DNA from 2 places in the Arthrobacter sp. K5 genome. Region 2 is predicted to be linked to the other one. Evidence: predicted binding sites of a transcription regulator. Region 2 holds the regulator's gene; the other holds the start of a gene.
The links. Region 2 encodes HrcA, which represses chaperone genes, less so after heat shock. Its sites were predicted from a motif close to TTNGCACTCGNNNNNNNCGAGTGCNAA; they were not measured.
Positions count from the first base shown of each region.

Region 1 (20,004 bases), 740 kb from region 2:
CCAGGTCGCCGGTGGCTGCCGTGACGCCGCGGCCCGGGCCGCTGCCGCCCTCCGGGGGAAGGATGCTGACTCCCAGCCCTGCGGACACCAGGCCACGTGCGGTGTGTGAATCCTGGCTTTCAAAGGCAATCCGCGGCCTGAAGCCGGCCTCCCTGAACAGGGCATCCGTCAACGAGCGCAGCCCGTAGCCGGATCCGAGCGCAACGAACGGGTCTTTCCGGATCTCCGCCATAGCCACCGACGTCCGGCCTGCCAGCGGGTGCCGGTGGTGCACCACAAGCCGAAGCGGTTCACGGTACAGGGCGGCCGAGCCGATGGTCCTGGCGGCGGGTGCCACGGGTGCGGTCAGGGCGAGATCGGCGGCGCCGGAGGAAAGTTCCGCCAGGCAGCTGTCGCGGGAGCCCTGGCTGAGGTCGAACTCCGTCTGCGGGTAGCGGCTCCGGAACGCACTGATGAGCAGCGGCAACGTCGCCTCGCCGAATGTGTGCTGGAAGGTTACGGCGATTCGGCCGCGCACCACCTCCGACTCGTGCCGGACGAGGTCAAGGCCGGCGCGGAACTCGGCGAGCGCCGATTCCACATAGGGCAGCAGCGTCGCGGCAGCAGGCGTCAGCCTTACTCCCCTGCCGTCCCTCACCAGCAGGTCGGTTCCCACCACGGCACTGGCGCGCGCCAGTGCGCGGCTGACCGTCGACTGCGGAACGCCAAGCAGCTCGGCGGTTTCGGTGATGTGCTGTGTCCGCCCAATCTCCGCCAGCAGCGGCAGAACCGGCAGCAGCTGCACGAGCTGCCTGTGCTCGATGTCCACGGTTTCCTCCGTCAATCAATCCGTTGCAGCATGAATTATCGATGAATCATGCATTGGATGCTAGGTCAGCGTAGATCTACGCTGAAGGCATGCCAACGCCCCGCACCCCCGGAACCCAGCCGAGCGACTCCCGGCCCGCGCCGGCAGCGCGGGCAGAACCGGTGGCAGGGACAGTCATCGAGTGGAACGGTCATCCCAAGGGGTCACAGGCCTACGGCAGGATCCTCGCTGGCTTGGCGTTTGCCGGGGTGGCCACCTTCGCCCAGCTCTATTCCACCCAGGCCGTGCTCCCCGTCATGGCCGCCGAGCTTCGGGTGAGCGCCGCGGAAGCCGCGCTGACCATTTCACTGGCCACCGTGGGTCTCGCCGTCACCGTCATCCCCTGGTCGTTCCTTGCGGACCGGATCGGGAGGGTGAAGGCCATGACCTGGGGGATCTGCCTGGCCACGGCGCTGGGACTGCTGGTGCCTCTGGCCACGTCCTTCCCCGTCCTGCTGGGCCTCCGCATGCTGGAGGGCATGGCCCTGGGCGGTATCCCTGCCATTGCCATCGCCTACCTCAACGAGGAGATCGACCGGGCGCACGGTGCCGTAGCGGCCGGAAGCTACGTCGCGGGCACCACCCTGGGCGGCCTGGCCGGCAGGCTTGTGGCCGGTCCGGCGGGGGAACTGTGGGGGTGGCGCGCCGCCGCGCTCGCCGTCTCCGTCCTGGCCACCGCGGCCGCGGTGCTCTTCCTGGTCCTGATTCCCAAGGCCCGCGGCTTCAGCCCGGCCCGGGGCATTGGCCTCCGCGGAGCGGCCAGGACCCTGTCGGGGCACCTGGCCAACCCCCGGCTGCTGGCACTATACGTGCAGGCCTTCCTGCTGATGGGCGGCTTCGTGGCCGTCTACAACTATCTCGGGTTCCGGCTCTCCGGCGAACCGTTCAGCCTGCCGGCCACGCTCATCAGCCTCATTTTCCTGGCCTATCTGTCAGGCACCGTGACCTCACGCTGGGCCGGAACCCTGACGCAGCGCTTCGGCCGGCGCACGGTGCTGCTGGCAGGCATCGGGGTGATGGCGGCGGGCCTGGCCCTCACCCTCACCCAGGTGCTGGTGCTGATACTGGCCGGCCTCATCATCTTCACCGGCGGCTTCTTCGCGGCCCACAGCATCGGTGCTGGCTGGACGGGAGCCATCGCCCAGTCGGGCCGGGCACAGGCAGCATCGCTGTACAACCTCGCGTACTACCTCGGCTCCAGCATCCTGGGCTGGGCCGGAGGACTGGTGTTCCAGTCCCTGGGCTGGCCGGCGCTGGCGGCCGCCGTCATCATCCTGGGGTGTGCGACGGCGGTGATCACCGCCGTCGCACACCCCACTTCCGGGCGCCGGCGGCGGCAGCGCCAGCCGGACCAGGCAACCCTGCAGCATCCCTGAATAATTCGCCGCCGAACCGGGCAGAAAACCGGCAGATGTTCGGAAGTGCCGCCTGCCTGTGAATGTCTTGGCAACATTGCCGCCGCTAAGATGAACGGAGAACACTTCAGGAGGATCCGTGAGCAGCAACCCGAAGAATATTCGGCCGCCGGCGGGGCACGAGCCGCTTGACGCCATCGATGAGCGGCTGCTGGCGGCGCTGGTGGACGATGCCCGGATATCCAACAAGCAGCTGGCCGAGCTCGTCGGCATCGCCCCCTCCACCGCCCTCATGCGCACCCGCGCTCTTTCGGACCGGGGCATCATCCAGGGATTTGAAGCGAAACTGAGCCTTTCCGCGATTGGCCGGTCGGTGCAGGCCCTGATCGCCGTCCGGCTCCGCGCCCACGACCGGGAGCAGATAGACCGGTTTACCTCCCGCGTCCCCAAGCTACCCGCAGTACTGTCGACCTTCCACACGTCCGGCTCGGTCGACTATCTGCTGCACATCGCCGTCGCCACTACCGAGGACCTGCGGGACTGGGTTCTGGACAACCTTGCCACCGACCCCGTGGTGGGCCACACCGAAACCACACTGGTGTTCGACCACATGCAGGGCAACCACGGGCCGCTGCCGGAACAGGACTGACCCCGGCGGGGTCAACCGACGGGCCAACCGGCGCTGCCTAGCGGCGGGGAAGGAGCAGCCCCGAGTGGGCTGCCCCCAGGACATCTCCACGCAACAGGCTCAATTCGTCGCGGCGCCGCGCCGCGTCCCGCTGCTGCCGGACGGCTTCCTCCGGAACAACCCGGCGCCGTTCCGCCCATTCCACCAGGCCGGCGCCGATGCGGACGGCAACGGCTTCCAGCATGGAGGCACGGCGGTAGCCGGGGACGGACTGGTTGACCGATAGAGCGCTCATGGCTCTTTCCTTTCGGGACTCTCTGACTGTTCTTTGTTGTGTGACTCCGCTTCGGCGGGGTACTGGGTCTTGCGCTGGCCGCGGGTGCCTGCGGACGCGGGGACACCGAGGATGGGGAAAGCATTGAAGTGGATCTGGACCGGCCGGGCACCCTCCTGGTCCCCCTCGCCGCGGATCTCCTCCAGCAGCCGGTAGGAGAAGGCCTCCATGGCCTGCGTGTAGGCGCCCAGCTGCTCCTCGTTCATCCGCACATTGGCGGTGCTTACGGTGGCGGCCTCCAGCCAGTCGCGCTCCAGGGTGTCCGCGCCGTGCACCATAAAGTCGGCGAGCGCGGCCTGGCGGCGGAGCTCGAATTCCCGGTTCACCAGCCGCGACGCTTCCTGGGTGGCGGGGGAACTGGCGAGCTCAGGCGACGAAACCTCAATGGCGCCGCGCGGCCGCTCCCACCACCGCTCCCGCGCAGTGCCTTTACCCTCCACCTCCCGGACGAAGTCGTGCTTGGCCAGCTGGCGCAGGTGATAGCTCGTGGAGCCGCTGGACTCCCCCAGCAGCTCGCCGAGGCTGCACGCCGTCTGGGCACCGTAGCGGGACAGCATCTCCAGGATCTGGACCCGCAGCGGGTGCGCGAGGGCTTTGAGGGAGGCCGGATCCATCTTCCGGACGGGGAACGGCAGATCCTGCACGTCGGGGGCTTCAGAGTTCGGCTTAGCTGCCATATCGCAAGGCTACTCTTGCAAAGATTTCTTTGCAATGGTTATTTTGCAATCAATCCTTTGCAATCGTTTCTTTGCAAGATACTTCTTATGACGGCGATACCGCCGCGCGCGCTGCTACCGCCTGCTGGTTCGGGCCCGCTCCTACTGGCGAAGGCTGCGGCGCCACGTGATCGCTGCGAGCAGCCCCGCCGCGCAGGCGCAGGCTGTCACGAATCCGGCGACGGCCGCGTCGAGCCCGAAGGCCACCGTCGCCATCCCCAGCCCCACCACGGGAACAGCACTTCCGAGGTAAGTGATCACATAAACGGTACTGATGATCTGTGCGTGCCGGGATGCCTCCACCTTGCCCGCCACGTCGTTGAAAGCAGTCCGGAAGGCGACGCCCTGGCCGGCGCCTGCGGTCACGCTCGCGGCAACCAGCAGCCACGGGTTTCCGGCGGCAGCCGCGGCCGCGAGGAGCGCCACCGCGCCGCCCAGCACCGCCAGCCCCGCCGGCACCGCGAACCTGCTCCGGACGGCGACCAGCTGGCTCAGGGCGGACGATCCCAGGGTCAGCCCGGCGAGCAGGCCGATCAGCGGCCGAGAATCGGTGCCGAGGATCTTGGCGAAATAACCGGGCGCGAGGGACAGGCAGAAGCCGAAGACGGCAAAGCTCAGGAAGCCGACGGCCGCCGCCAGCCAGAATGCGCCACGGGCCTCGCGGGACACTGTGGGCCGGCGCGGTGCCAGCGCCTTCAGCGGGCGGGGGCCGGCGGCAGGCTTGATGGCGGGACGGGCCCGCAGCAGGTACAGCGGGACGAGCAGGGCGGCCAGGACGAGTGAATGGATGAGGTAGGGCGTGGTGGTGGAGCCGGGCAGGAGGGAGAGGATCCCGCCCATGGCGGGTCCCGCCGCCACTCCCCCGGCCGAGGCCAGCAGGGTGAAGCGGGAGGCCCACTCCGGGCGCTCCGGCAGCAGTTCGCGCAGTGCCGCCGAACTGGCCCCGGTGGCCAGGGCGACGGCGACGCCCTGGAGCGCCCGCCCGCCGCACAGTCCGGCAAGAGTGTCCGCGGCCGCAAAGACCAGGCCACCGGCAAGCCCCGTCAGCACGGCAAGAACGAGGGCCGCACGGCGCCCGATGTGGTCGGACCAGTGCCCTGCGAGCATGAGCGTGGCCACGAGCGCCAGGACGTAGGCGGCGAACGCGACGGTGATGCCCAGGGAACCAATGCCCAGCCGTACCTGCAGCAGCGGATACAGCGGGGTCGCCAGGTTTGCTCCCACCAGGAGCGTGAAAATGACGACGCCGGCCATGGCCAGCCGTGCGGTGGTGGACGCATTCCAGCCCCAGCGGGTGGCCGTAGCCGGACGCATTCGAAGTTCGCTAAAGACGGTCATGCCCGTGCCCTTGCCTGTGTGTCCGCGGAACGCGCCCCTTGTGGGGGCTGCTCGCACGGATGGAATCTTGGTATCTAAAGAATGCGGCAGGAGTGCGTACCCGAGCGTCCTTCTGTGGGAATATTGAGCAAAACCATCAATCTTTGGCCGGATTCATGAACCGGAGTGACGATTTGAACACCTTGGACCCCACGGATCTGAAGATCCTGCTCGAGCTGATCCGCGACCCCCGCGTCCAGATCGGCGAGCTGAGCGAAAAACTCGGCATCGCGCGGAACACCGCCCAGTCACGCGTGCGCCGGATGCTGCGCTCCGGCATACTGCACGACGGCGGCCGCGAGATCGACCTCGAAGCGGTGGGATACGACGTCGTCGCCTTTGTGACGATTGAAGTGACGCACCGGGAGCTCGACGGCGTGATCGCCGCTTTGCGGCTGATTCCCCAGGTCCTCGAAGTGCACGAGATCTCCGGCCGGGGCGACGTCTGGTGCCGGGTGGTGGCCACGGACACGCAGAATCTCCAGGGCGCGCTGCGTTCGATCCTGCGCATCAAGGGCGTGATCCGCACCGAAACGGTGCTGGCCCTCCATACGCACATCCCGTACCGGACCGAGCCGCTGATCAGCCGCCTCGTTCAATCGCCTCCGGGGCCCGCGGCCCTCCGGCCGGAATAGGATTCGAGCATGGACTGGCTCTCTTACTTCTTTCAGGTCAACTGGCTTGCGGTGCTTCTTGCCTTCGCCGCGAGCATGGCCATCGGCTTCGTCTGGTACCTGCCCGCCGTGCTCGGCAGGCGGTGGATGGAGGCTGTGGGCAAGACAGAGGAGGACCTCAGGAACACTGACGGCGGCGCCGGAATCTGGGTTCCCATGATGGCAGCTGCAGCCCTGACAGCCATCCTGCTCGCAGTTCTGATCAGCAAGCTCGGACTCGACAACGCGCTGGCCGGCGGATCGTTCGCCTTTGTGCTGGCAGTGGTTTTCCGCGTAGGCGGCCACGTAATCCACAACGGGTTCGCCGGACGCCCTGCCGCGGTGACGCTCATCGACTCCGGCCACGATGTCCTCGCCGTGACAGCTGCCGGAGTCATCATCGGCGCGATGTCCTGACCCAAAGTCCTGACCCAAACAGACGGAGACCTGCAGACTGTGACCATTATCGACAACGCCGTCTACGTCGACGGGGTCCGCACCGCGGAACCCGGAAACCTGGAACAGACGTTTGAAACCCTGGACAGCCACGGCGGAATGGCCTGGATCGGACTGTACCGTCCCTCACAGGCCGAAATGGCCGCCGTCGCCGAGGAGTTTGGCCTCCACGAGCTGGCCGTCGAGGACGCTGTATCGGCCCACCAACGGCCAAAGCTGGAGCGCTACGGCGACAGCCTTTTCACTGTTCTAAGGCCCGCCAGGTACCGCGATGACACCGAAACCGTGGAATTCGGCGAGCTCCACATATTCGTTGGCACGAACTTCGTAGTGACCGTCCGGCATGCCGAGATGTCCGGCGTCGGACAGGTACGCCGCCGCCTGGAGTCCAGGCCGGATCTCCTCCGCCACGGACCGCCTGCGGTGCTGTACGCACTGCTGGACCAGGTGGTGGACGACTACGCCCCGGTGGTTGCCGGGCTGGAAAACGACATCGACGAAATCGAAGACCAGCTGTTTTCCGGGGATTCCGCGGTGTCCCGCCGCATCTATGAACTCGCCCGCGAGGTCATCCAGTTCCAGCGGGCCATCCATCCGCTGCCGGCCATGATGCAGCAGCTCAACGAGGGATTTGACGACTTTGCTGCCGACGCCGAGCTCCAGCACAACCTCCGGGACGTCGAGGACCACGTGGAGCGGGTGATCTCGCGGGCTGATTCATTCCGTGACCTCCTGCAGAACGCGCTGACCCTGGACGGCACTCTCACCGCCAACCGGCAGAACGAGGCGAGCGCGCAGCAGAACGAACAGGTAAAAAAGATCTCGTCCTGGGCGGCCATCTTCTTCGCCCCGTCGTTCGTGGCCGGCGTATACGGCATGAACTTTGACCATATGCCGGAGCTGCATTGGGCCTACGGCTATCCCATGGCGGTGCTGCTGATGGCTGCCACGGCAGCCCTGATGTACCTCATCTTCAAGCGGAAGGGCTGGCTCTGATGGCAGGGTTTCACCGGGGCCTGCTCATCACACCCGGCACGGAGCGGCAATTGGGCGCCTGCGGGCTGTTCAGGCCTTCCCCTTCCCAGCGGGACGTGCTGTCCCTCCCCGCCGGTCCGCTGCCGGTGAAAGGCGCCGGCCCGGACATGCTGTGGGCCGGCTTTGCCGAGCTGTGCGGCGGGGATCGGTCGACGGCGGACTATCTCCTGCTGGCGGAGACGTTCCCGGCCTGGGTGGTGGACGGCATACCTTCACCTTCTGCAGAGTCCGCTGCCAGTCCGGCTGGCTGGCAGCGGTTCCTGGCGTTGCTGGACGTCCTCCACGACCGGGACATCACTCCGTTCCTCATTACGCCGGTCCTGTTTGGCAGCTTCTCCGGCGCGCCCGACGCCGGTGCTCCTGGGGAACTGGCCGCCGTCCTGTCACGCATCGGAGCACGGCTCTCGGTGCTGAGAAGGATCGAGTCGGACGAACAGTTGGCGGATGAGCAGTCCGGCGGCTGCTAACAACAGCCGTAACCCTGCCGTCCCGAGCCGGTGGTGTCTGCTTACAATCGATTGACATCAACTACTGAGGGAATCATGAAGAAACTCACTACCGCCCTGCTTGCCGCCGGGTTCGTCCTCTCCGCTTCCGCCTGCGCTGCACCGCAGCTCACCACCGCACAGACCTGCGACCGGATCAGGACGGTTGTCTCGAACCCCACGAACTCCGTGGGCAAGACCGGCATGACCCGCCTGGCCAATCAGATCCGTCCCATCGAGGCCGTGTCCTCGGACGAGCTGCGCCCGGCGCTGCAGGCCATCCTGGAATACACGGACGAGTCCGCCAAGGAAACCCCGGACGAGGCGAAGCTCACCGAGCTGAAGACCGGCTACGAGCAGGCCGGCAGCACCTACAGCAGGTTCTGCGGCGGCCAGTAGCCCGCACTCCTACACGTCTGGCGGCCACGGGCGGGGTACTCCTCCCGACCCGTGGCCGCCTTTTGTGTTGGAAAAACAAGTCCGCCCCTGCATAGATGCGGACGAATCCGGCTCTGCCCCGTTTTTCCTGGTAAGGCAGCTACAGGCCCCAAGCTTGGGAAAACCTTGGGCGTGCAGCGTCCGACCCCGCACCCGAGGGGTAAAAACGAAGCCTGACTCTCAGGTTGCTCCTGCGTTTCATAGCGTGCAGGCTGCAGACTGTTCCTGTCCCTGAAGCAGAAGGTAGCCGCGAACCGCCGCTTCAGAACTGCCGGGTCCGGGAACGCATTCCCCCCATGTACTCCGGACCCGGCGGACAATTACCTCACGAACTCTTGATCCGAACCTGCGACGACGGTGTCAGGTTCTTGAGCTGTGTCCCGGACCATTTCATTGAGAATCGCAGGACGGCGTGGACAACTGGATGAGGTGGCTGCATGACGGAGGAGGACCCGAACGCGGGCCAGGACCTTCCGGTACTGGACGACGGCGCGCTGCAGGACCTCACGGAGGAAGCCGGTGAGGAGGTAGCGCAGAAGTTCATGGAGGAGTATTTGGTGATGCTCCCCGTACGGGCCGCCAAGATCTTCAAAGGTCTCACCCGCGGCGATACAGACACGACCCTTGAGGCCATCATCAGCCTGAGGGCCAGCTCAGGGATGGCCGGTGCGCAGCGGCTCGAGGCCTACTGCCGCAGCCTTGAGAGCGCGCTGAAGCACGGGCACAACCCGGACATGACGGCAGTGAAGGCAGTACTGTTCGCCAACATCCGGCAGGTAGTCCGGGAAGCATCCAGACGTGGCCATCTGCCGCCTAAATCCCACGGAACGTCGGGTCCTTGAGCTGCAGCCACACTTTCCCCTGCCAGGCGTGCCCGGCCCCGGCATTGCCGCAGGAGTCAGCCGACGGGGCCCTGGCAGAGATGCTGCGGAAGAACAAACGTCTACGTGGGCGCAACGTGGATGAGGGAGTACCAAGCCAGGTCAATTTTCTTGATCCAGTATTGATCAGTTGCCGCTATGCCCTTGAGTCACGTGGAGGAGATTGTTCTCAGCAGGAGCGCTACCAGACAGGACCGGAATGAATTCCGGCGGGAGAAAGGGAGTCCAGCAATGACAGTCCGGCCAGCGACGAACAGCACCAACGAGGTCTCCGAAGACAAGCCCGCGACTGCGTTCATGCCGGATAGCCCAGCTCCATCGACCGGCATCCCGGAGCCAACTCCCGCTTCCAAGCAGCGGAAGCTGGCCCTCCCTGAGGTCTTCCCCGTATACCCATTCGTCTAACCATGCGTCCTGACGCGGTGTGGGGCCGGCGGCGACTGGGGGGGAGTTGCCTACTCTCGGAGGTACTCGTCGCCACCGGCCAAATACAGTTTCTCTTGGAAAGCCGGCTCGCACCCGAGTAGCCGGTACCCGAATCCGGCCCCTTTCCACCACCCGGCTCCGCAGGCGAGGCTGTCGGCACGTCCATGGGTCGCCAGCCAGGATGCAAAAACACCCCGGCCCGAAGACCGGGGTGTAACTGTGGAGCTAAGGGGATTCGAACCCCTGACCTCTTCGATGCGAACGAAGCGCTCTACCAACTGAGCTATAACCCCGTGGCGCCGTTTTCCAGAGGAACTTCAACGCCGGTTTCCCTAGGCTACAAATTTTCTTGCCGGTTTGCCAACCAGGCCTCAAATGTCGTGTGTCCGTAACGCTGTTCGGGCACCAGGTTCTTTCCGTCACGCAGAAATCTGCCCATCTGTCCGGGCAGCGGCAGTTCGGTCACGAGGCCCCTGGCACCGGTTACGCGCTTCCAGGCGCCTGCCAGCGATCCCATGCTCAGCACCTCCGGCCCGCCGATTGTCCGCAACGCGTGGGCGTCACTGGTCGGCGGTTCCAGCGCGGCTTTCAGCAGCGCCGACGCAACGTCGGACGGGGCGATCGGCTGGAACCGGGCGCCTTTGATCACCGGCACGAGGCCAATGCGGATACCCGCACCGAAAATCCCCGCCACCAGGCTGTGGAACTGCGTTGCCCGCACAGTGCGCGTGTCGAGCGGCGACCGGGCGTACACGCCCTCTTTGTCCGCTTTTGATCGGTAATACGTGAGGGCGCTGCGGTCACAGTTAGCGATGGAAAGCTGTACGGCCCGGGCCACGCCAGCCGCCGCGGCTTCGCCCAGCAGCAGCGCGCCGCCGGCCGCGTAGTGCCTGAGTGCTTTGCCGGTCCGCGCTTCCAGGCAGTCGATGACGACGTCGGCCCCCGCCAGCGCTTCCGGCACCCCTTCTCCGGTGGTGACATCCGCGCGGAAGTACGCGGCGCCGTCGTAATACTCCCGTGCGTCCAGGAGCGGCGGGTTCCGAGTCAGAACGGCGACGGAGTGCCCCAGTCCAAGCGCCTGGCGCACCACTTCACGGCCAGCCTCACCAGTGCCGCCGGCCACGCAGATTCGGCTCATCCCGGCGCCGCCTGGGCCGGCATGGATGTCAGGCTACGCGCGGCGGCGCTGCAGGACGTCATCAAGGTTGCTCAGCGCACTCTGGGCCTTGGTCAGCGGCTTGGCGGGCGCGGCATTCGGGGAAGCTGCAGGAGGTGCGGCGGCCGTACCCTGCTTGAGTGAAGGCTTGCCCACGGACTTCGGCGCCTCGGGCAACGCCAGCGGCTCGGGCGCCGGACGCTCGGCCTTGGCCGCTTCAACATATGTCGGTCTGGGAACCTCCACCGGATCCCAGCTTGCTTCAGGAGCCACCGGGCCCTGCACAGGCGCGGCGGCGCTTTCGTCGCCGGCCGCGAGGGCAACTGCCAGTGCAGCCTCGCGCAGTTCCACTGCGGTGAGGGGCTTGGGCTTGGGCGCCTCTGCCTCGGCGTCGAAGAGGGCGCTTTCCCGAGGTTTCACGGGCTCCGGGGCGGGTTCCGTCTCCGCGGGGGGCACGACGGACGACTCCCGGCTGACGGGCGAGCCCATGGCCGCCTTAAAGGCGGCGCTGACTTTCCTGCGCCGGTCACGGACGGCAAGCCGCCGCAAAACCACGACGGCGGCAACACCGGTCAGGAACGCCACGGCCGGAACCCAGGGGTTGCCGAGCCCGAACAGCCGCAGGACTCCGGCGACAATCGCCGTCAGGAAGGACAGCAAGCCGACGAAGGCGATCGCCGTCCGCCCGTAGCGGATCCGAAAAGCACCGGCCTCCATGGCGGCAGGCCTATTGCCGGACGGACCCGGGGTGAGGCCTGTTGCTGGTTCGCTGCTCTTCCTGGTGTCCATGCGTTTCTCCTGCTGGGCGGCCATATACACGATCGTCCCGGCTTGCGGGTTTGCAGTTTCGGCGTCGGCGTTTTCCAACGTCAGGTCTCCGGCAGCCTGGAACTGATGCCGGCCGTTGCGGAGCACGTAAGGGGCAACCCAAACGATCCAGAGCGCAACAGCAGCCACAAGGATGACTGAGCTGCTAAGGGGGAAGTCCACACACAAAACCGTATGAGGAATGTTGGGGCTGTTGTGGCATTCGTCTCGGTGTGTCGCGGCCGAGCTTCAAATCATTGGACTTATGCACAGAACCCGGCCCTGACCAGCGGCTCCGCCGGTGAGCGGTCAGGCGGGCCTGACCCGCAGCCAGCGGCTGAGGAGGCCTTCCGGAACTTCCTCTGAAGTCAGGGCGAAAGAGCGGTGGTCTGCCCATTCCCCATTGATGTGCAGGTACCGCGGACGGTAGCCCTCGTCCCGGAAGCCGAGCTTTTCCACGACCCGCAGGCTGGGTCCGTTTTCGGGCCGGATGTTGATCTCCATCCGGTGCAGGCCAAGTGTCCGGAAGCAGTGATCGGTCGCCATCGCCACCGCCGTGGGAGCGATCCCGTGCCCGGCCCGCGCTTGATCCACCCAGTAGCCAAGCGTCGCCATCAGGGCTGATCCCCACACAATGGAGGAGACCGTCAGCTGTCCCACGATGACGGGGTCACGGTGTCCGGGTGTCCACTCCGCGATTACAAAGGGCAGCGCCGTGGCCTGGGCCGCCTGGGTGTTAAGTGACCTGACCATCTGGCGGTAATCGGGCAGCGAGCCGCCCGGGATCGGATTGGAGGCCTCCCAGGGCGCCAGCCAGTCGCTGTTGCGGGAACGGACCTCTGTCCACTCCTTCCGGTCCCGGTACCTGATCGGCCGCAGGACAAGGTCCCCGCACTCCAGCGTGACCGGCCAGATGTGGCTGACCCTCATGAAGGGTTACTTGGACAGCCGGGCGGCAACTTCCGGAAGCCAGGCACGCAGACCGGGTCCGAGGTCGTCGCTGTCGATGGCGAGCTCCACGCAGGCCTTGAGGTAGCTAAGCTTGTCCCCGGTGTCGTAGCGGCGGCCGCGGAAGACCACGCCGTACACACCGCCGCCTTCACCGTCCCGGCTGGCCAGTTCCTGCAGGGCATCCGTCAGCTGGATCTCGCCACCGCGGCCAGGTTCGGTCTTTTCCAGCACATCGAAGACATCAGGGTGGAGCACATAGCGGCCTATGACAGCCAGGTTGGAGGGGGCCTCGTCGACGTCCGGCTTCTCCACGAGCTTGTTAATCCGGACAAAGCTTTCGCCATCAATTGCGGAGATGTCCGCGCAGCCATAGGCGCTGATCTGGGAAGGCTCCACCTCGATGAGGGCTACCACTGAACCGCCGGTCTTAGCCTGCACATCGATCATGATGCTGAGGAGATCGTCGCGGGCGTCGATGAGGTCGTCACCGAGGAGAACGGCGAACGGCTCGTAGCCCACGTGCTGGCGCGCACGCAGCACCGCGTGGCCCAGGCCCTTGGGGTCACCCTGGCGGACATAGTGGATGTCGCCCAGGTTGCTCGCGGCCTGGATCGACTCCAGCTTGGCCGTGTCGCCCTTGGCCTCCAGCGTCGCTTCCAGGGCCGGGACGCGGTCGAAGTGGTCCTCGAGCGCGCGCTTGTTGCGTCCGGTGATCATCAGGACGTCGCTCAGGCCAACCTTGACAGCCTCCTCGACGACGTACTGGATGGCCGGCTTGTCAACCACCGGCAGCATCTCCTTGGGCATGGCCTTGGTGGCAGGCAGGAACCTGGTGCCGAGCCCAGCAGCGGGGATTACGGCCTTGCGGACTGAACAATTAGTGGAAGTCACTGGTCTAATCTATCCGAGGGAACATTCATACGGTAAATGCATCCGGCATCGGCCCGGCCGCCTGCCGCTGCGACAAAGGATGACATCCATGCCAACAGGGACCATGCCGTCGAAGGACGGGATCCGTTCACGGCACCGGCAGATCCGGGCCACGATGACAGCAACAGACCTCTCAATCGCCGGCGACGGCATCGCCACCCATGGGCTGCCGTGGGCCGAAGCCATCGCCGCGGGCAAGCCTGCCACGTTCACCGCCTACCTCGGCGTCGATTTCGAACCGCCAACCCTTCCGCTGCTGCACGCACTGCATGAGGCCGGCCACAGCATCCTGCTCCCGGTCTGCGAACCGGACCGGGAACTCAGCTGGGTCTTCTGGACGCCGGACAGCGAGTTCATCCGCAGCAGGTATGCGCCCATCCAGGAACCTGCCGGTGAGCGCCACGGCCTGGATACGGTGCGGACTGCGGCCGGAATGTTCATGCCGGCAACGGCGGTGGACCGCAGCGGCAACCGGATTGGACAGGGCGGCGGCTATTACGACAAGTTCCTGGCTGCAGCCAACGCCGGCGGCCTGCACCTTCCGAAGGCCGCCATCATCTATGACTCCGAACTCCTGCCCGCTCAGTCCATCCCGGCTGAGGACTTTGACCGTCCCGTCGAGGCAGTCCTCATGCCCTCAGGGCTGGTAGCCTTCGCGTGACCTCGCCCGGGCGGGGTGATAGAATTGGCACTCAGGCCCTGCGACTGCTAATGGAGGCATTTCCGCCGCGGTGATCCGTCAAGGAGAATCCGGGAAATGAAGCCAGGCAGCACGGGACCTGTCGTTTGTCCAAGAGGAGGATCTACAGTGCCCACGTATGCCTATGCCTGCAAGGATTGCAGCCATGCTTTCGACATCGTGCAGTCTTTCACCGACAGCACTCTGACGTCCTGCCCCGAATGCCAGGGCACGCTGCGCAAGAAGTTCAACAGCGTCGGCGTGGTCTTCAAGGGCTCCGGCTTCTACCGGACTGATTCGCGCGACTCCAAGGGAAGCACCGTCTCGCCCTCCCCCGCTGCGTCAGCGCCGGCCGCCCCGGCAGCCTCCTCGTCATCTGCATCATCCGCTGCCCCGGCAGCTGCGGCCGCGAGCTAGACGGATTTCTGCGGCACCGGCCGCCTTCAAGCTAATAGAGTCCGGCCGGGATTACCCGGCCGGACTCTATTGCTTCGGCCGGGTTTCCGCCGGCCTCAAGCGTCGGTGCGGGCAGCCTTCCGACGCGCCTCGGAGCGCCTTTTCCACATACGCCTGCCTGCACCTGTCGTGAGGCGAGGGATGGCCACTAGCGTGGCGGCATGCCAGCTACCGGAATTTTCCCTGCAAGGGCATCCCGCCCGGCCGTTCGTCCCGGCCGCGGCAGCACATTGCCCGGTTCTGCCGCCCGCCCGCGCCCGCGCGGACGGCGCTTCGCGGGATGGCTGAACCGTAACCGCCGTCTTGCCGTGGCACTCCTCCTCTGCGCGGCCGCGGGGATCGCCGTCCACCAGCTCACTCCTGCCCCTGCCCAGACCGTGAGTGTCCTGGCCGCTACCCGTGACCTTCCAGCCGGAGCGAACCTGGCCGGAACTGATGTCAGGACCGTCAGCGTTCCGCCGGCCATGGTGCCGGACGGGACTTTCGCGGACAGCTCCGGAGTGGACGGCAGGCAGCTGGCAGTGCCGCTTCGCGAGGGGCAGCTCCTTACTGATGCGCAGCTGGTGGGGCCAGGCCTGCTGACGGGGGCGCCGCCCGGGTCCGCTGCGGTGCCGCTGCGGATGGCGGACCCGTCATCCATCCAGCTGGTGTCTCCCGGACAACTCGTGAACGTCGTCCTGACAAGCGGCAACGGTTATGAGCAGGCATCAGCCTCGAAGGTGCTCGCCACGTCAGTTCCCGTCCTGTGGACCTCCGGCCAGGAAGGCCAGGCCAGCCAGTGGCTTGCTGCCGGGGATTCGGACGGGCTGCTGGTGGTGGCCGCCACCCCTGCGCAGGCCAGTGCCTTGGCGGGGGCGTCAACCCAGGGAAAGCTGTTTTTCGTACTGGTGGGATCCGGTGCCCGGTGAGCCGGCCCGTGCGATTCCCCTGGCTGGTGGGAATCCTGTCGCTGGCAGGCATCCTCCCGCTCGCGGGATTCCGCAGCGTGTTTGCCCGGTTGCTCAGCCCCAGTGCGGGGGCTTCTGCTCCTTCAGCCAAGCGTCGTGGTCGTTGCCGGATTCTGCGTCGCCCCAGGTCCGGGGATCGTCCTCGGCTGCCCTCTTGGGGACCACGCCGGTCCTCGGCTGCCCGCCCGTCTTGGCGCGGCGAGACGTTGCGGGCGTCTCCTGGCTTACGGACTGCGCATTCTTGCGCTCGGTCTCATCCTTGCGCCCGGTCCCGTTGTTGCGCTCGGCCCCGCCGTCGGATGTCACAGCGGGCCCTCCTTCCGTTCCGTGCCTGGCCGTTCCAAGCCGGGCCCAGAGCCGAAGCCTACTCCGGCGCGGGCTGCGTCGGAATCGGAATCGTCCCTGTCGCCGTCCGCCTGGCCGGCGCCAGCATGATCCGTATCCCTCTGGTCACCGTCCCTCTGGACACCGTCCCTCTGGTCACCGTCCCTCTGGACACCGTCCCTCTGGTCAGTGTCCCTCTGGTCAGCGTCGCTCTGACCGGCGCCCGCCAGATCAAAGTCGCTCTGGTCAGCGCCTGTCGGATCAGCGTGAGTCTGGTCCGCATCCGAGGAGTGCGCGTCCGCCAGGACCGCCTCGGCGGCGCCCTGGTCGGGTGCTTCCCGGCCGCTCTGGTCCGCATCGTGACCGTTCGGGTCGTCACCGAATCTGCCGTCTGTGTCTTGGTACGGGCCCTCCTCCCCCTGTTCGGGCTCCAAGTCGCCCACCGCAAGGGTACTGACGTCGTCATCCAGGAAGAATCCCGGCGCCCCCACGGAACGCAGCGCAGGGGCAGGCTTCTCAAGCCCGAGGTACCCGCCGATCCTGTCGGCGCAGGCCGAAGGATCTGTGAAGACCTCGATGGTCCACAGCGGCATGTACCGCCAGCCGAGCCGCTCCAGCAGCTGGGGGCGCAGCCGGCTGCGTTCCCGGACTGTCATCTGCCGGTACTGCTCGGTGCCGTCCGATTCGATGGCTACCGGGCGTGGAATGTCGGCTTCGTCCTGGCCCATGGTGCTGAGCGGGTCGGCCGCGGCCACTACGTCGATTGCGCCGTCGTACTGGTGCCATACGCGGGCACCGCGGGCACGCAGCCGGTCGCCGAGATCAGCAACCAGCGGATCAGCGCCCAACGCCTGTTCACTTGCCGCTGCCCTGGACGCAGGCGTCCCCAGGTCCGTGTTGCCGGAGATCTCCCGGTCCAGAAGTTCGAAGAGATCGACGGCGCCGTGGGCCAGCCGTGTCCGGTCAAGGTCCTCCGGTTTGAAGCACGTCAGGACGTGGAGCGACTGCCGTGCCCGGGTCATGGCCAGGGCGAACTTGGCCCGGCCGCCCTCGGTGGACAGCGGACCGAAGCTGTGCAGGGCGCGGCCGTGCGGTGTCCGCCCGTAGCCCGGCGAGAAGATCACGCGGTCGCGGACCAGCCCCTGGGCACGCTCCAGGTCCACAACCCGGAAGGATTCATCACCTGCCGTGAAGAATCCGGACAGCGACGGATGGTTGGGCAGCTGCAGCCGGATGGACTCGCCAATCCGTGCCGCGTGCCGGAGGCTGGCGGTCACCACCGCCAGCGATGTCCGGGGACGGAGCCGCGCGTGCTCGAACACGAGCTCCACCACCCGGTTCACCTCGGCCACCACCGATTCGACGCCCTCGTGGTCGGCGCTGGGCAGTCCCGTGCCGTCGGGCAGGTACTCCACCGTCAGGGCACGGTCCAGTCCCGTGGCCGACTGCCCTTCGGGGAGCCGGCGGAGCCGTCCGTCGTAAAAGTTCTTGCTCAGCTGCAGCACCAGGTCCTCGTCCACCGCGCGGTAGACAGAGCGCAGCGGCGCCGTCGGCAGCACTGCCGAAAGTGCGGTGAACGCGCTTTCGACACTCTGGTGCGACTGTTCGCCGGCGGCAAGCCGCTCCACGGCAACGGTAAAGGTGCGGGGGCTGGCGATCCTGTCGTCGCCAAAGGCGATCACCTGCTTGGCGCGGGCGACGGCCGGGAGGACCGCCTGCAGCGAGGTTGCTTCGGCGTCGAGGATCACCACAGCGTCAAACTTCTGCTCGGCAGGCAGGAGGCCGGTCATGAGGTAGGGGCTGACCGACCAGACTGGCACCAGCATGGGGACCAGGCCCGGTGCCTGCGCCGTCAGCGCGGCCAGCGTGACCCGCCCGTCCTTGAGCAGGCTCCGGAGCAGGTCCGCCTGGCGGGCATGCTCCTCGATGCCCGCGCGCCAGCGCTCAGCCAGCTTCCACCGCAGCCGCCCGGCACCGCTGGCGATGTGTGCGTTGTCCGCGAGCCGGTACTCGGCCTCCAGCTGGCGCAGCGCATCGCCGTCGGACATGGCCAGGTAGTCGTCACCGCTGATCATCGCCTCGAGCGCCGACTGCCACCAGGCCAGGTCAAGTTCGGCAGCGACGGATTCGGCGCCGACCTCGCGCTCCGAGAGGTCTGCCAACAGCTCCCCCAGCCCGTGCTCGCGCATGTTTTCGATGAGCAGGGTGCGCTCGGGCAGGGTCTGCAGCGTCTGTGTGTCCGCGACCAGCCGTTCCAGACGCTCCATGAGCTCCGGGTACGGAATGTTTTCGAGCGAACCGCCCGCAGCCGTGTGCCGCAGGGCATCACCCAGCATCTTCATCTCGCGGGTCAGTCCGCGGTGCATGATGCTGATTTCCGCGAGGCCGGACGGCACCGCCGGATGCCGCTGTGTGGTGGCGTATCCGGCCCACTGGGCGCGCTGTTCCTGGACCAGCACCAGCGAACTGTGAAGATCGGCAATGTGCACGCCCGGGCGGACGTATTCCTTGGCCACCCGGCGCAGGCGGGACCGCTGCATGGAGGCCATGTCGATGCCGCGTTCCCTGCGCCAGGACGAGGACGCCGTCGCGGAAATCAGGTCGGTCACGGGGCGGTCAAAAATGTCCGGGGTGAATTTGTCCAGGCTTTCGCGGACGGCCACCAGGAGTTTGAGCTGGGAGCCCCATTCGGCGAAGGTGGTGCCCAGGCGGATTTCGGCGTGGCTGGCCACGTCCTTCATCCGTTCCTGCAGCAGCGGCAGCTTGTTCGCCACCGCACGCGCCAGCTCCTGCGCTTCCTCGGTTTCCTTGCGGGTCACCAGCCGTGCACCGTGCCAGGGGCTGGTGGTCGATGCCCTGCTGAACGCACCGAGTTCGGCGGCGCGCTTCAGCCGGCCGGCCAGCTCCTCGCGGTCCAGGATGCTGTCCAGGACGCTGCGCTTGAGGCGGACGGTGGTGGCGGGGGCGGGCTGGATGGATGTCAGCTCCGCGAGCGACTGCATGGCCTGGTACGGCGAGCAGCCCCACCGCTGCCGCACGTTGTGCAGCGACGCGACGTGGTCCACCAGCGCATGGCGGTGCTCGGTCAGCGTCTTGTGCAGGCTCCCGAGCTGCGGCTGCTGGGCCTTCTCATTGCGCACAATGGCACGCACCAGCTGGCCCTTGAGCTGCTGCGGTGTTGCGTTTCCGGACAGCTGGAAAAGGATGGAGTCCAAGCCCAGGTTTTCGAGGCGTCCGGCCACTTCGTTGAGACTGGCACGCCGGTCCCCCACCACCAAGACGGTTTTGCCTTCGTCCACGAGCGCACCGATGGTGTTGATCGCCGTCTGCGTCTGGCCGGTGCCGGGCGGGCTGCTCACCACCAGCGAATCCCCTGCCCTGACGGCGTCGATCACATACTGCTGGTCGGCGTCGGCGTCCAGGAGAAGCAGCTCCTCGGCCGGGTCCCGCTCGTCCACGCTGGGAAAGCGCCCGGGCTGGAGCGCAGGCACATCGGCGATTTCGCCGGACGCGGCCTTGGCCAGCGAGGCCACCAGCGCGTTCTGCCCGTTGATCCACGGATCGTCAAGGTTGCCGGAAAGGTCCGCGAAGGTCGAGACGAGCAGGTTGTGCTCCACGTCAGCACCGTGGATCGGCTTGACCAGGGTGCTGATCCGGTCCAGCACGGGCAGGGGGTCGAACCGGGCTGTGCTGTACGCCATCCGTGTCACGGCGTTGACGTCGAACACGATCCCGTGGATGGTTTTCAGGTGCCGGACCAGGGCCGGATTAATGCGGGCCTGCTCCGTGAGCTGAAGTTCGTAGTCGTCTTCCCCGGGGCGGATGGTGAGCGACATGGCCGTCAGCATCACCGGCGCCGAGACGCGCTGCGGTTTCCCGCCCACGGCGGAGGTCCACACCACGGTGCCAGCCGAGAAGTACCCGGCCTCGATGCCGCGGTCATTGGCCAGTTCGAAGATCTTCGAGCGCAGGTTCCGGCAGGCCCGGGCGGCCACGACGTACTGCTGCTGGTCGCGGATCAGCGTGGAGAGCCGCGTCCGGCGACCGGCCATGAGCTGCGCCAGGCCCGAAGGGTGCGCGTGGGTGAGGTCGATGGAACCCTCGGGCGTTTTGGTGAAGCGCA
Region 1 covers NZ_CP159279.1:1,535,107-1,555,110, forward strand. Annotated here, with positions in the region: gene ABRP34_RS06855 (LysR substrate-binding domain-containing protein) at 1-808, opposite strand, end outside; gene ABRP34_RS06860 (MFS transporter) at 970-2,223, shown strand; gene ABRP34_RS06865 (Lrp/AsnC family transcriptional regulator) at 2,342-2,851, shown strand; gene ABRP34_RS06870 (hypothetical protein) at 2,889-3,125, opposite strand; gene ABRP34_RS06875 (helix-turn-helix domain-containing protein) at 3,122-3,841, opposite strand; gene ABRP34_RS06880 (MFS transporter) at 3,983-5,218, opposite strand; gene ABRP34_RS06885 (Lrp/AsnC family transcriptional regulator) at 5,374-5,892, shown strand; gene ABRP34_RS06890 (DUF1761 domain-containing protein) at 5,902-6,327, shown strand; gene corA (magnesium/cobalt transporter CorA) at 6,367-7,362, shown strand; gene zapE (AFG1/ZapE family ATPase) at 7,362-7,868, shown strand; gene ABRP34_RS06905 (hypothetical protein) at 7,944-8,285, shown strand; gene ABRP34_RS06910 (hypothetical protein) at 8,762-9,166, shown strand; tRNA gene ABRP34_RS06915 (tRNA-Ala) at 9,852-9,924, opposite strand; gene ABRP34_RS06920 (NAD(P)H-binding protein) at 9,969-10,769, opposite strand; gene ABRP34_RS06925 (hypothetical protein) at 10,803-11,777, opposite strand; gene ABRP34_RS06930 (GNAT family protein) at 11,904-12,524, opposite strand; gene galU (UTP--glucose-1-phosphate uridylyltransferase GalU) at 12,531-13,436, opposite strand; gene ABRP34_RS06940 (5-formyltetrahydrofolate cyclo-ligase) at 13,525-14,136, shown strand; gene ABRP34_RS06945 (FmdB family zinc ribbon protein) at 14,284-14,571, shown strand; gene cpaB (Flp pilus assembly protein CpaB) at 14,919-15,518, shown strand; gene ABRP34_RS06955 (hypothetical protein) at 15,612-15,863, opposite strand; gene ABRP34_RS06960 (AAA family ATPase) at 15,860-20,004, opposite strand, start outside.
Region 1: ABRP34_RS06945 (FmdB family zinc ribbon protein) is a predicted target of HrcA. The motif match lies at 14,161-14,187, and genes of this name have one in related genera.

Region 2 (9,701 bases):
CGAACTGGCCAGCCTGATCGGCGGCGATCCCGAAGACGTGCTGCTGGTCTCCGGCAAGACCGGCGTGGGTGTCGAGGCACTGCTGGACAAGATCGTGCGCGACCTGCCCGCACCGGTCGGCGACCCCGATGCACCTGCCCGGGCCATGATCTTCGACTCTGTCTACGACACGTACCGCGGCGTGGTCACCTATGTCCGCGTGGTGGACGGGATGCTGCACCCGCGCGAGCGGATCCAGATGATGTCCACCAAGGCCAGCCACGAACTCCTGGAAATCGGCGTCAGCTCCCCGGAGCCCATCCCGTCCAAGGGCCTGGGCGTCGGCGAGGTGGGGTACCTCATCACCGGTGTGAAGGATGTCCGCCAGTCGAAGGTGGGTGACACCGTCACCAACCTCGCCAAGCCCGCCGCGGAATCGCTGAGCGGCTATGCGGATCCCAAACCGATGGTGTTCTCGGGCCTCTACCCGCTGGACGGCACCGACTACCCGGTGCTCCGCGACGCACTGGACAAGCTCAAGCTGAACGACGCCGCCCTGATCTACGAACCGGAAACCTCCGCAGCACTCGGCTTCGGCTTCCGCGTGGGCTTCCTCGGCCTGCTGCACCTGGAGATCGTCCGTGAGCGCCTCGAACGCGAATTCAACCTGGACCTGATTTCCACGGCCCCGAACGTGGTCTACGAGGTCACGCTCGAGGACAAGAACGTGGTCACTGTGACCAACCCCAGCGAGTTCCCCTCCGGGAAGATCAACGAGGTCCGCGAACCCATGGTGGCCGCGACAATCCTCGCGCCCAACGAGTTCGTCGGTGCCATCATGGAGCTCTGCCAGGGCCGCCGCGGCGTCATGCGCGGCATGGACTACCTGTCCGAGGACCGGGTCGAGCTGCGGTACTGGATGCCCTTGGCCGAAATTGTTTTCGACTTCTTCGACCTGCTCAAGTCCAAGACGCGCGGCTACGCCTCGCTGGACTGGAAGGCCGACGGCGAACAGGTCGCCGACCTTGTCAAGGTGGACATCCTGCTCCAGGGCGAACAGGTGGACGCCTTCAGCGCCATCACCCACAAGGACAAGGCCTATGCCTACGGCGTAATGATGACCGGCAAGCTGCGCGAACTTATCCCGCGCCAGCAGTTCGAGGTGCCCATCCAGGCGGCCATCGGGTCCAGGATCATCGCCCGCGAGTCCATCCGCGCCATCCGCAAGGACGTTCTGGCCAAGTGCTACGGCGGTGACATCTCCCGTAAGCGCAAACTGCTGGAAAAGCAGAAGGAAGGCAAGAAGCGCATGAAGATGGTGGGGCGCGTGGAAGTGCCGCAGGAAGCCTTCATCGCCGCCCTGACCACCGACGAATCCAAGGACAAGGCCAAGAAGTAGTGGTGAAAACCGTGGCTGCAATCTCCGGAGGCCGCACGCATGCCTAGCGTTCTTCCCCTGGGTGACCCCGCGCCGTCGGATGGCCTCCTGCCGGAGCAGGCGGCCAGCGGGGCAGCCAACCGGGCCTTCGGGCTCTACGTGCACATCCCGTTTTGCGCGGTGCGCTGCGGTTACTGCGACTTCAACACCTACACCGCAACCGAGCTTGGCGGCGGCGCGTCCCAGGACGCCTACGCCTCCACCGCCATCTCGGAGGTGGACTTTGCCGCGCGGGTCCTTGGGGAGTCGGGCCTGCCTGCCCGCAAGCTGAGCACCGTCTTCTTCGGCGGCGGCACGCCCACGCTCCTGCCGGCCGAGGATCTGGCTCGAATCCTCCGTGCCGCCATAGACACGTGGGGGATCGAACCCGGTGCCGAGGTGACCACGGAAGCCAACCCGGATTCCGTCACGCCGGAGTCTCTGCAGCTGCTCGCGGACGCGGGCTTCACACGGGTCTCCTTCGGCATGCAGTCCGCCGTGCCGCACGTGCTGAAGGTCCTCGACCGCACCCACACTCCGAGCCGAGTCCCGCTCGTGGTGCAGTGGGCGCGCGACGCCGGACTCGCCGTCAGCCTGGACCTCATCTACGGCACGCCCGGCGAGTCACTGGACGACTGGCGTTACTCCCTGGAGACCGCACTCTCGTACCGGCCGGACCACATCAGCGCCTACGCATTGATTGTGGAGGACGGCACCAAGCTCGCCGCCCAGATCCGCCGTGGCGAAGTTCCGGGCATCGACGACGACGACCATGCCGACAAATATGAACTCGCCGACCGGATGATTTCCGACGCCGGCCTGCACTGGTACGAGGTCAGCAACTGGTCCGCGACGCCGCAGCAGGCGTGCCGTCACAACCTCGCCTACTGGCGCGGGGATGACTGGTGGGGCATCGGACCCGGCGCGCACTCGCATGTGGGCGGGGTGCGCTGGTGGAACGTCAAGCACCCCACCGCGTATGCCGGCCGGCTTGCCTCAGGCGCCTCGCCGGCGGCAGGTCGGGAGACCCTCGACGCGGAAACCCGGAGCGTCGAAAAGGTCATGCTGGAAGCCCGCCTATCCTCCGGGCTGGAAACCGCTGCGCTCTCACCCTCGGGCCGGAAGGCCGTGGCCGGGCTGATCGCCGAGGGCCTTGTGGTTCCCGAGGATGCCTTCAGGGGCCGCCTGGTTCTTACGCTGAAGGGCCGGCTGCTGGCCGACGCCGTGGTCCGCAGGATCCTGCCGGACTGAAGCTCCCGGAGGCGCCACCGGCGCAAGGCTTAACAACAGCGGCCCCAGAACCGAACAGGTCTGGGGCCGCTGTCTTGTGCGCTTACTTAATCCAGCGGAGGTTGTACTGGTACCGGTGCGGCTGGCCCTTGTTGACGTGGACGCCCGCGGACACCGCGAAGCAGGTCAGCGCAATCCAGATGAGCGTGGCCACGACGGCGAACAGATTGCCGACGACGGGAAGTAGCACCAGGAGGTTGGCCACGAAGGCTGCAATCGTCGGCGGCAGGGTGAAGTTGAGGGCTTCCTTGGACTCCTGCGCGGTGAACGGGCCGCGGTCGCGGAAGATGAGGTAAATCAGCAGTGCCGGAACACAGCCGAGGATGCCCCCGAAGTGCGCCAGGGTGGCCCACTGCCGGTCCTCGCTGGCGGTCAGCGGAAGCGCATTGGCCGGAACCCCATGGTACTGGGGCAGGTCCTGGCCGGACTGTGTGTCCCTGCGGTCGCGAGCGTCTTCTGCCACGGTGTCTTCCTTTAGCTTGCGTTGGTGCGATAGTGCGTTGGAGGCGCCGGGGCCGCGGTGCGGTGGCGCCGTACCAAGGATACCGGCCCGTACGGGCAATCGCGGGCCCAACGCCGATTCGCGGGATCGGATCTATGGAACAGTGAGGAAATCGATGACTTCTTCCACCCGGCCCAGCAGGGCAGGCTCAAGGTCGGCGTAGGTGCGCACGGCGCCAAGGAGTCTCTGCCAACCGAGGCCAATGTCTTCCTTCGTCTCGTGCGGCCAGCCGAAAGCCGTGAGGATACCGGTTTTCCAGTCCGTGCCGCGCGGCACCACCGGCCACTGCGGAATGCCCAGAACCGATGGCCGGATCGCCTGCCAGACGTCGACGTACGGGTGGCCCACGATCAGCACGTTCCCGGCGGCGCCGGGGGACGCCATCACGGCGTCGGCGATCCTGGACTCCTTGGAATCCGGGACCAGGTGGTCCACCAGAACGCCAAGCCGGCGGCCGTGACCGGGACGGAAGGAGGCAACTGCCGCCGCCAGGTCGTCGATGCCATGGAGGGGCTCGACGACGATGCCCTCCACCCGGAGGTCGTCGCCCCAGACTTTTTCCACGAGTTCAGCATCATGCTTGCCTTCAACCCAGATCCGGCTAGCTTTGGCGACCTGCGCGCGCTGCCCTTCCACCCGGACTGAACCCGACGCCGTCCGCGCGGTGCCCTGCCCTGCGGGCTTGGCTTTGGGGGCCGGGGGCATCAGGCGGATCGGCTGCCCCTCCAGGAGGAATCCGAAGCCCAGCTTGAAGGACCGTGACTTTCCGCGGCGGTCTTCGAGCGCCACCAGGTGCATGCCGCCGGACTTCTCCACACGGGTTACTGCGCCCACCCAGCCGGACTGGACGTCCTCGAGCACCATGCCGCGCTCCACCGGGACCTCGGGCAGGCTGTTCTTGGCGGGCGCTGCGATCTCCTGCGCGCCCCAGGTCTGGTACTGCATTCGTTCACCGCTCTGCACTCGGAAGGAGCCGCTCCGGCCGCGGACATGCCGCCGGGGGACAGGCGCCCGGAATTTCGCCCGGAGCGGTACCAATGCTAACAACGCGGCGACTCATATTAGACTTGTTAGCACTTAGGCATGTCGAGTGCTAACCACAGCGTTGCGGGCAGGATTAACGCCCGGCGCGGGTATGGCCAAAAGGAGGTGGACTGTGAGCGAACCACGGAAGCTAGAGGTGCTGCGCGCCATCGTGGAGGACTATGTCCATTCCCGCGAACCTGTCGGCTCCAAAGCCCTGGTGGAACGGCACCACCTGGGCGTTTCCAGCGCCACCATCCGGAACGACATGGCGGCGCTGGAGGACGAGGGCCTGATTACGGCCCCGCACACCAGCGCCGGCAGGATTCCCACGGACAAGGGTTACCGCCTGTTCGTCGACCAGATCTCGGCGGTCAAGCCGCTCTCCCCGGCGGAGAAGCGCGCCATCCAGACCCTCTTGGAGGGGTCGGAGGACCTCGATGACGTGCTGGACCGGACGGCCCGGCTCCTGTCCCAACTGACCAACCAGGTCGCCGTCGTGCAGTACCCGCACCTGAGCCGCGCCGTGGTCCGGCACATTGAATTCGTGCTGCTGGCGCCGCGGAAGGTGCTGATCGTTCTGATCGCCGACTCCGGCAAGGTGGACCAGCGCGTCGTCGACGCCGGACAGGACCTGTCCGACGACACGCTCGCCTCCCTGCGCACCCGGTTCCTGACCGGCGTGGCCGGCACGCCGGTGGCCATCCTGCCCCAGCACCTGGCCGCCGTCGTGGCCGGCTGCACGCCGGCCGAGCGCCCCGTTGCGATGGCCCTCGGCAAGGGACTGGAGGGCCTCGCCCACAACAGCCGGGAGGACCGGATGGTCCTGGCCGGAACGGCCAACCTGGCGCGGTCCAACGTGGACTTCCCGCTCAGCATCGGACCCGTGTTGGAAGCCCTCGAGGAGCAGGTTGTGATGCTGCGGCTCCTAAGCGACATGGCGCAGGACCCCCGGGGCGTGGCCGTCAGCATCGGCCGCGAAAACCCCTACGACGGGCTGGCCGAGGCGTCGGTGGTGGCCACCGGCTACGGCCCCGACGCCAGCGCCAAGGTGGGCATCCTTGGCCCCACCCGGATGGACTATCCCACCACCATGGCCGCCGTGCGCGCCGTGGCCCGCTACCTTTCGAGGATTCTGGGCCCGTGACCGCACGCCCCGGACATCCTTTGACCACAGGCAGTACAACCAGGAAGAGATACGAACTTTGAGCAGCCACTACGACGTTCTTGGAGTCTCCCCGGAAGCCACCGGCGAGGAGATCAAAAAGGCCTACCGCAAGCTGGCCCGCTCGCTTCACCCGGACGTCAACTCCGGGGAAGACGCAGCCGAACGGTTCAAGGCCGTCACCCACGCCTATGAAGTGTTGTCCGATCCGCAGAAGCGCAGGGTCTACGACACGACCGGTAACGAGAACGGCACCGACAACGGCTTCGGCGGCGGCGGTTACGCCGGCCAAGGCTTCGCGTTCCAGGACATCTTCGACACCTTCTTTGGCGCGGGCGGGACCTCCGGGCCCGCGTCCCGCGTCCGCCGCGGCCAGGACGCGCTCATCAGCGTCCGGATCGACCTGCGCGATGCCGTTTTCGGCGTCAACAAGAAGCTGGAAGTGGACACGGCCGTCACCTGCCCCACCTGTGAAGGCTCCTGCTGCCAGCCGGGCACGCATCCCGAGCGCTGCGACATCTGCGGCGGCAGCGGACAGGTTCAGCGGGCGGTCCGTTCCATCCTCGGCCAGGTCATGACCGCCGCCCCCTGCGGCTCATGCGAGGGCTTCGGCACGGTCATCAAGGACCCCTGCAACGAATGCAGCGGCCAGGGCCGCATCCGCAGCCGCCGTTCCCTGACCATCAAGGTTCCGGCCGGTGTGGCCACCGGAACGCGGATCCAGCTCTCCGGGCAGGGTGAGGCCGGCCCCGCGGGCGGCCCGTCCGGCGACCTTTACGTGGAAATCCGGGTCAACAACGATGCCACTTACGTCCGCGAGGGCGACGACCTCCACGCGACCCTGAACATTCCGATGACCGCCGCTGCCCTTGGCACGGAACTGAGCCTTGAAACCTTCGATGGCAAGCAGGAGATCGACGTCAAGGCGGGCACGCAGTCCGGCGAGATCATCACCCTCCGCGGCCTCGGCGTCACCCACCTGCGGGGCTACGGCCGCGGCGACCTCAAGGTCCACCTGCAGGTGGAAACCCCGTCCAAGCTCGACCCCGCCCAGGAGGACCTGCTCCGGCAGCTGGCCAAGCTCCGCGGCGAGCAGTTCTCCGAGGGCAAGCTTGCAGCCAGCGGCGGCGTCTTCGCCAAACTGCGGGACCGCCTCGGTAACCTGTAGCGGTGAGCAACCCCGTATTCTTCACCCCGGCCGGCGCGCTGGACGGCACGGTTCCCGGTTCTCTGTTCGTCCTCGACGGCGCCGAGGCCCGGCACGCGGTGACCGTCAAGCGCCTGGCGGTGGGGGAGCAGGTGGACCTGGCCGACGGCGCCGGCAAACGCATCACTGGAACGGTGACCGGTGCCGCCCCCGCCGAGCTGACGGTCGAATGCACCTCCGTCAGCGTGGAACCGCGGCCGGACGTGCGCCTGGTCCTGGTCCAGGCCCTCGCCAAGGGTGACCGGGATGAACTCGCGATCGAAACAGCCACCGAGTTGGGGATCGACGCCGTGATTCCCTGGCAGTCCGAACGGTCCATCGTCAGGTGGAAGGGTGACCGGGCGGCCAAGGCGCACGGGAAATGGCAGTCCACCGTGGCTGCGGCTGCTAAGCAGGCGCGCCGCGCCTGGATCCCTGAGGTGCGTCCCGCCGTCGACACCCAGGCCCTGGCAAAGACCGTGGCGGAAGCCGGCCTTGCCGTGATCCTGCACGAAGATGCAGTGACGCCGCTGCGGCGGGTCCTCTGCAAGTGGTCGGAGGAGCGCCAGGAGGCGGCCGACTCCGGAGAGATCCTCCTCATCGTTGGTCCCGAAGGGGGCATCAGTCCCCGGGAGGTCACCCGGCTGTGCAGTGCCGGGGCGGTCACGGCACTGTTGGGTCCGCACGTCCTGCGGTCATCGACGGCGGGACCGGCCGGCGTCGTGGTAGCAAGCGACGTCCTGGGCCGCTGGTAGCCTCAACCAGCGAACGCGCTAGCGACCGGTAAGCCCAGTGCACTGGGGGACTTAGCGAACGGTGAACCCGCGCGTGTCCACGTTGAGTTCGTCTTCAGGCTTGCCCGGGTCGATCTGGGAGACCCGCACCTCGTAGTTGCCGGGCGCGAGATTGACCGTGATGCCGAAGACTCCGGAGGCGGCCGGATCCGAGGCCGCCGTGGCCTCCCCAATCAGGTAGCTTTCCTTGTCGCCGTTGTCCTGGACCTTGAGGATGCGCCAGTGGAGTTTGCCGTTGGGGACGGTGCTTCGTCCGGAGATCTTGACCCGGCCGTCGCTGACTTCGGTGCCCTGCTGCGGATCGATGATCCACACCGGCGCCACCATTCCGGCACTGCGCGACGTGGGGGCACCGAGCTTGACGTGCTTGAAGGCCAGGTAATCGGTGTGCCCGTCCACCAGGATCACTACCTCGATCTGCTGGCCGGCGTCAATCAGGCCAGAACTGGCCCCCGCGGCGGTTGCGGTGTATACCAGTTGCTGGATGGCCCGCTGGGCCATGTCCGCGTCGAGGTTGCTGTTGAAGGCATCGGCGGAAACGTCCACGGTAATGACGTTGGTGCCCGAGATCGACGTCGCGAGGTTCTTGGGGTTCTGCCACGGCGTGAAGAAGTCCGGATCCAGCGGTGTCTCCGACATCATGGCGCGAAGGGCCCGCGTGATCGGGTTCTCATCGTCCGGCACGTCGCGGAACTCGCGGTACAGGAACACGTTGCTGTTGCTGCGCCCGATCCAGTAGACCGGCGCCTTGTTCGAGGACTGCGTCGTTTCCAGTGGCGCGCTGGTAGTGGGGACGCCGTCCGTGCCCGCCGCCCGGCGCGACGAGGACGTCGGAGAGTTGGCGGAGGTCACCGCGGGGTCAGGATCGGCGATGCACCCGGACATCAGCAGGGCAGCCGGAAGCAGCGCGGAGAGCAGCACGGAGCGCATCCGCGGTACTTTCCGTCCCGGAGTTCCTTGCTGACTGATGCTGGCGATCCCTTCGAATAGGCAGTTGCTGGCGGGCAGGCCGGACCGTTTCCGGCGAGCTCCTTTTCCAGCATTACACGAGTCTTTGGGGCACAGCGTGCCTTTCGCGGCAGGCGGCCGAACTGCAACGGGAACGATATGAGGCCGATACAAAGTTGATACCTAATTGCGGGAACGCGTTACGGAATTGCGGTCCGCTGTGACCTTCCGGGACGGCTGGCCGAGGCGTGCGCTGGCGTAAGATGTAAAGACACAAACGAGTTATATTCCGAACTGGAGGGAACTGAAGGCCTGCGGGCCGTCACCATGACTGAATCAGCCAACGGAAAGCGCCGCCTCAACACGGGGGACCGAACCACGGGCGAATTCCCCCATACTCTTCCCGGTGTCCGGACGGAGGTGGTCATCTTCGATAACTCTGATCAGATGGTGCAGTCGCTGGGAAGCCACGACGAGGCCCTCCGCTTCATCGAGGACCAGTTTCCGGCCGTCAGTTTCCACGTCCGCGGCAACGAACTCTCCATCAACGGACCCGCGGCCGATGTTCCGCGGATCATGCGCCTGCTCCACGAGGTCCGGGGGCTCGTGGCCCGCGGCACCATTATTACGCCGGCAGTTCTCCAGCAGCTGGTGTCGCTGCTCCGCAGCCAGTCGCTGCAGAACCCGGTAGAGGTGCTGACGCACGACATCCTGTCCAGCCGCGGCAAAACCATCAGGCCCAAGACGCTGAACCAGAAGAACTACGTGGACGCCATCGACGCGAACACGGTGATCTTCGGGATCGGCCCCGCCGGTACCGGCAAGACCTACCTCGCGGTGGCCAAGGCGGTGCAGGCCCTGCAGCAGAAGGAAGTCAGCCGGATCATCCTCACCCGCCCCGCCGTCGAAGCGGGCGAGCGGCTCGGCTTCCTGCCCGGCACGCTCAGCGACAAGATCGACCCGTACCTGCGCCCGCTGTACGACGCGCTGCACGACATGATGGACCCCGAGTCCATCCCCCGGCTGATGGCGGCCGGAACGATCGAAGTGGCGCCGCTGGCCTACATGCGGGGCCGGACACTGAATGACGCCTTCATCATTCTTGACGAGGCACAGAACACCACGCCGGAACAGATGAAGATGTTCCTGACCCGCCTGGGCTTCGGCTCCAAGATGGTGGTCACCGGCGACGTCACGCAGGTGGACCTTCCGTTCGGAACCCGCTCCGGCCTGCGCATCGTCGAGGAGATCCTCACCGGAATCGACGACGTCAGCTTCTCCGTTCTGGACGCCGCCGACGTCGTCCGCCACCGCCTGGTGGGGGACATCGTCAACGCCTACAGCATCTGGGACGAAGCACAACGCAACCGGGTCAAGCATTCCGTTCCCCGGGAACG
Region 2 covers NZ_CP159279.1:799,914-809,614, reverse strand. Annotated here, with positions in the region: gene lepA (translation elongation factor 4) at 1-1,378, shown strand, start outside; gene hemW (radical SAM family heme chaperone HemW) at 1,418-2,647, shown strand; gene ABRP34_RS03510 (DUF4870 domain-containing protein) at 2,730-3,149, opposite strand; gene ABRP34_RS03505 (DUF3097 domain-containing protein) at 3,282-4,133, opposite strand; gene hrcA (heat-inducible transcriptional repressor HrcA) at 4,345-5,358, shown strand; gene dnaJ (molecular chaperone DnaJ) at 5,417-6,544, shown strand; gene ABRP34_RS03490 (16S rRNA (uracil(1498)-N(3))-methyltransferase) at 6,547-7,317, shown strand; gene ABRP34_RS03485 (GerMN domain-containing protein) at 7,369-8,286, opposite strand; gene ABRP34_RS03480 (PhoH family protein) at 8,632-9,701, shown strand, end outside.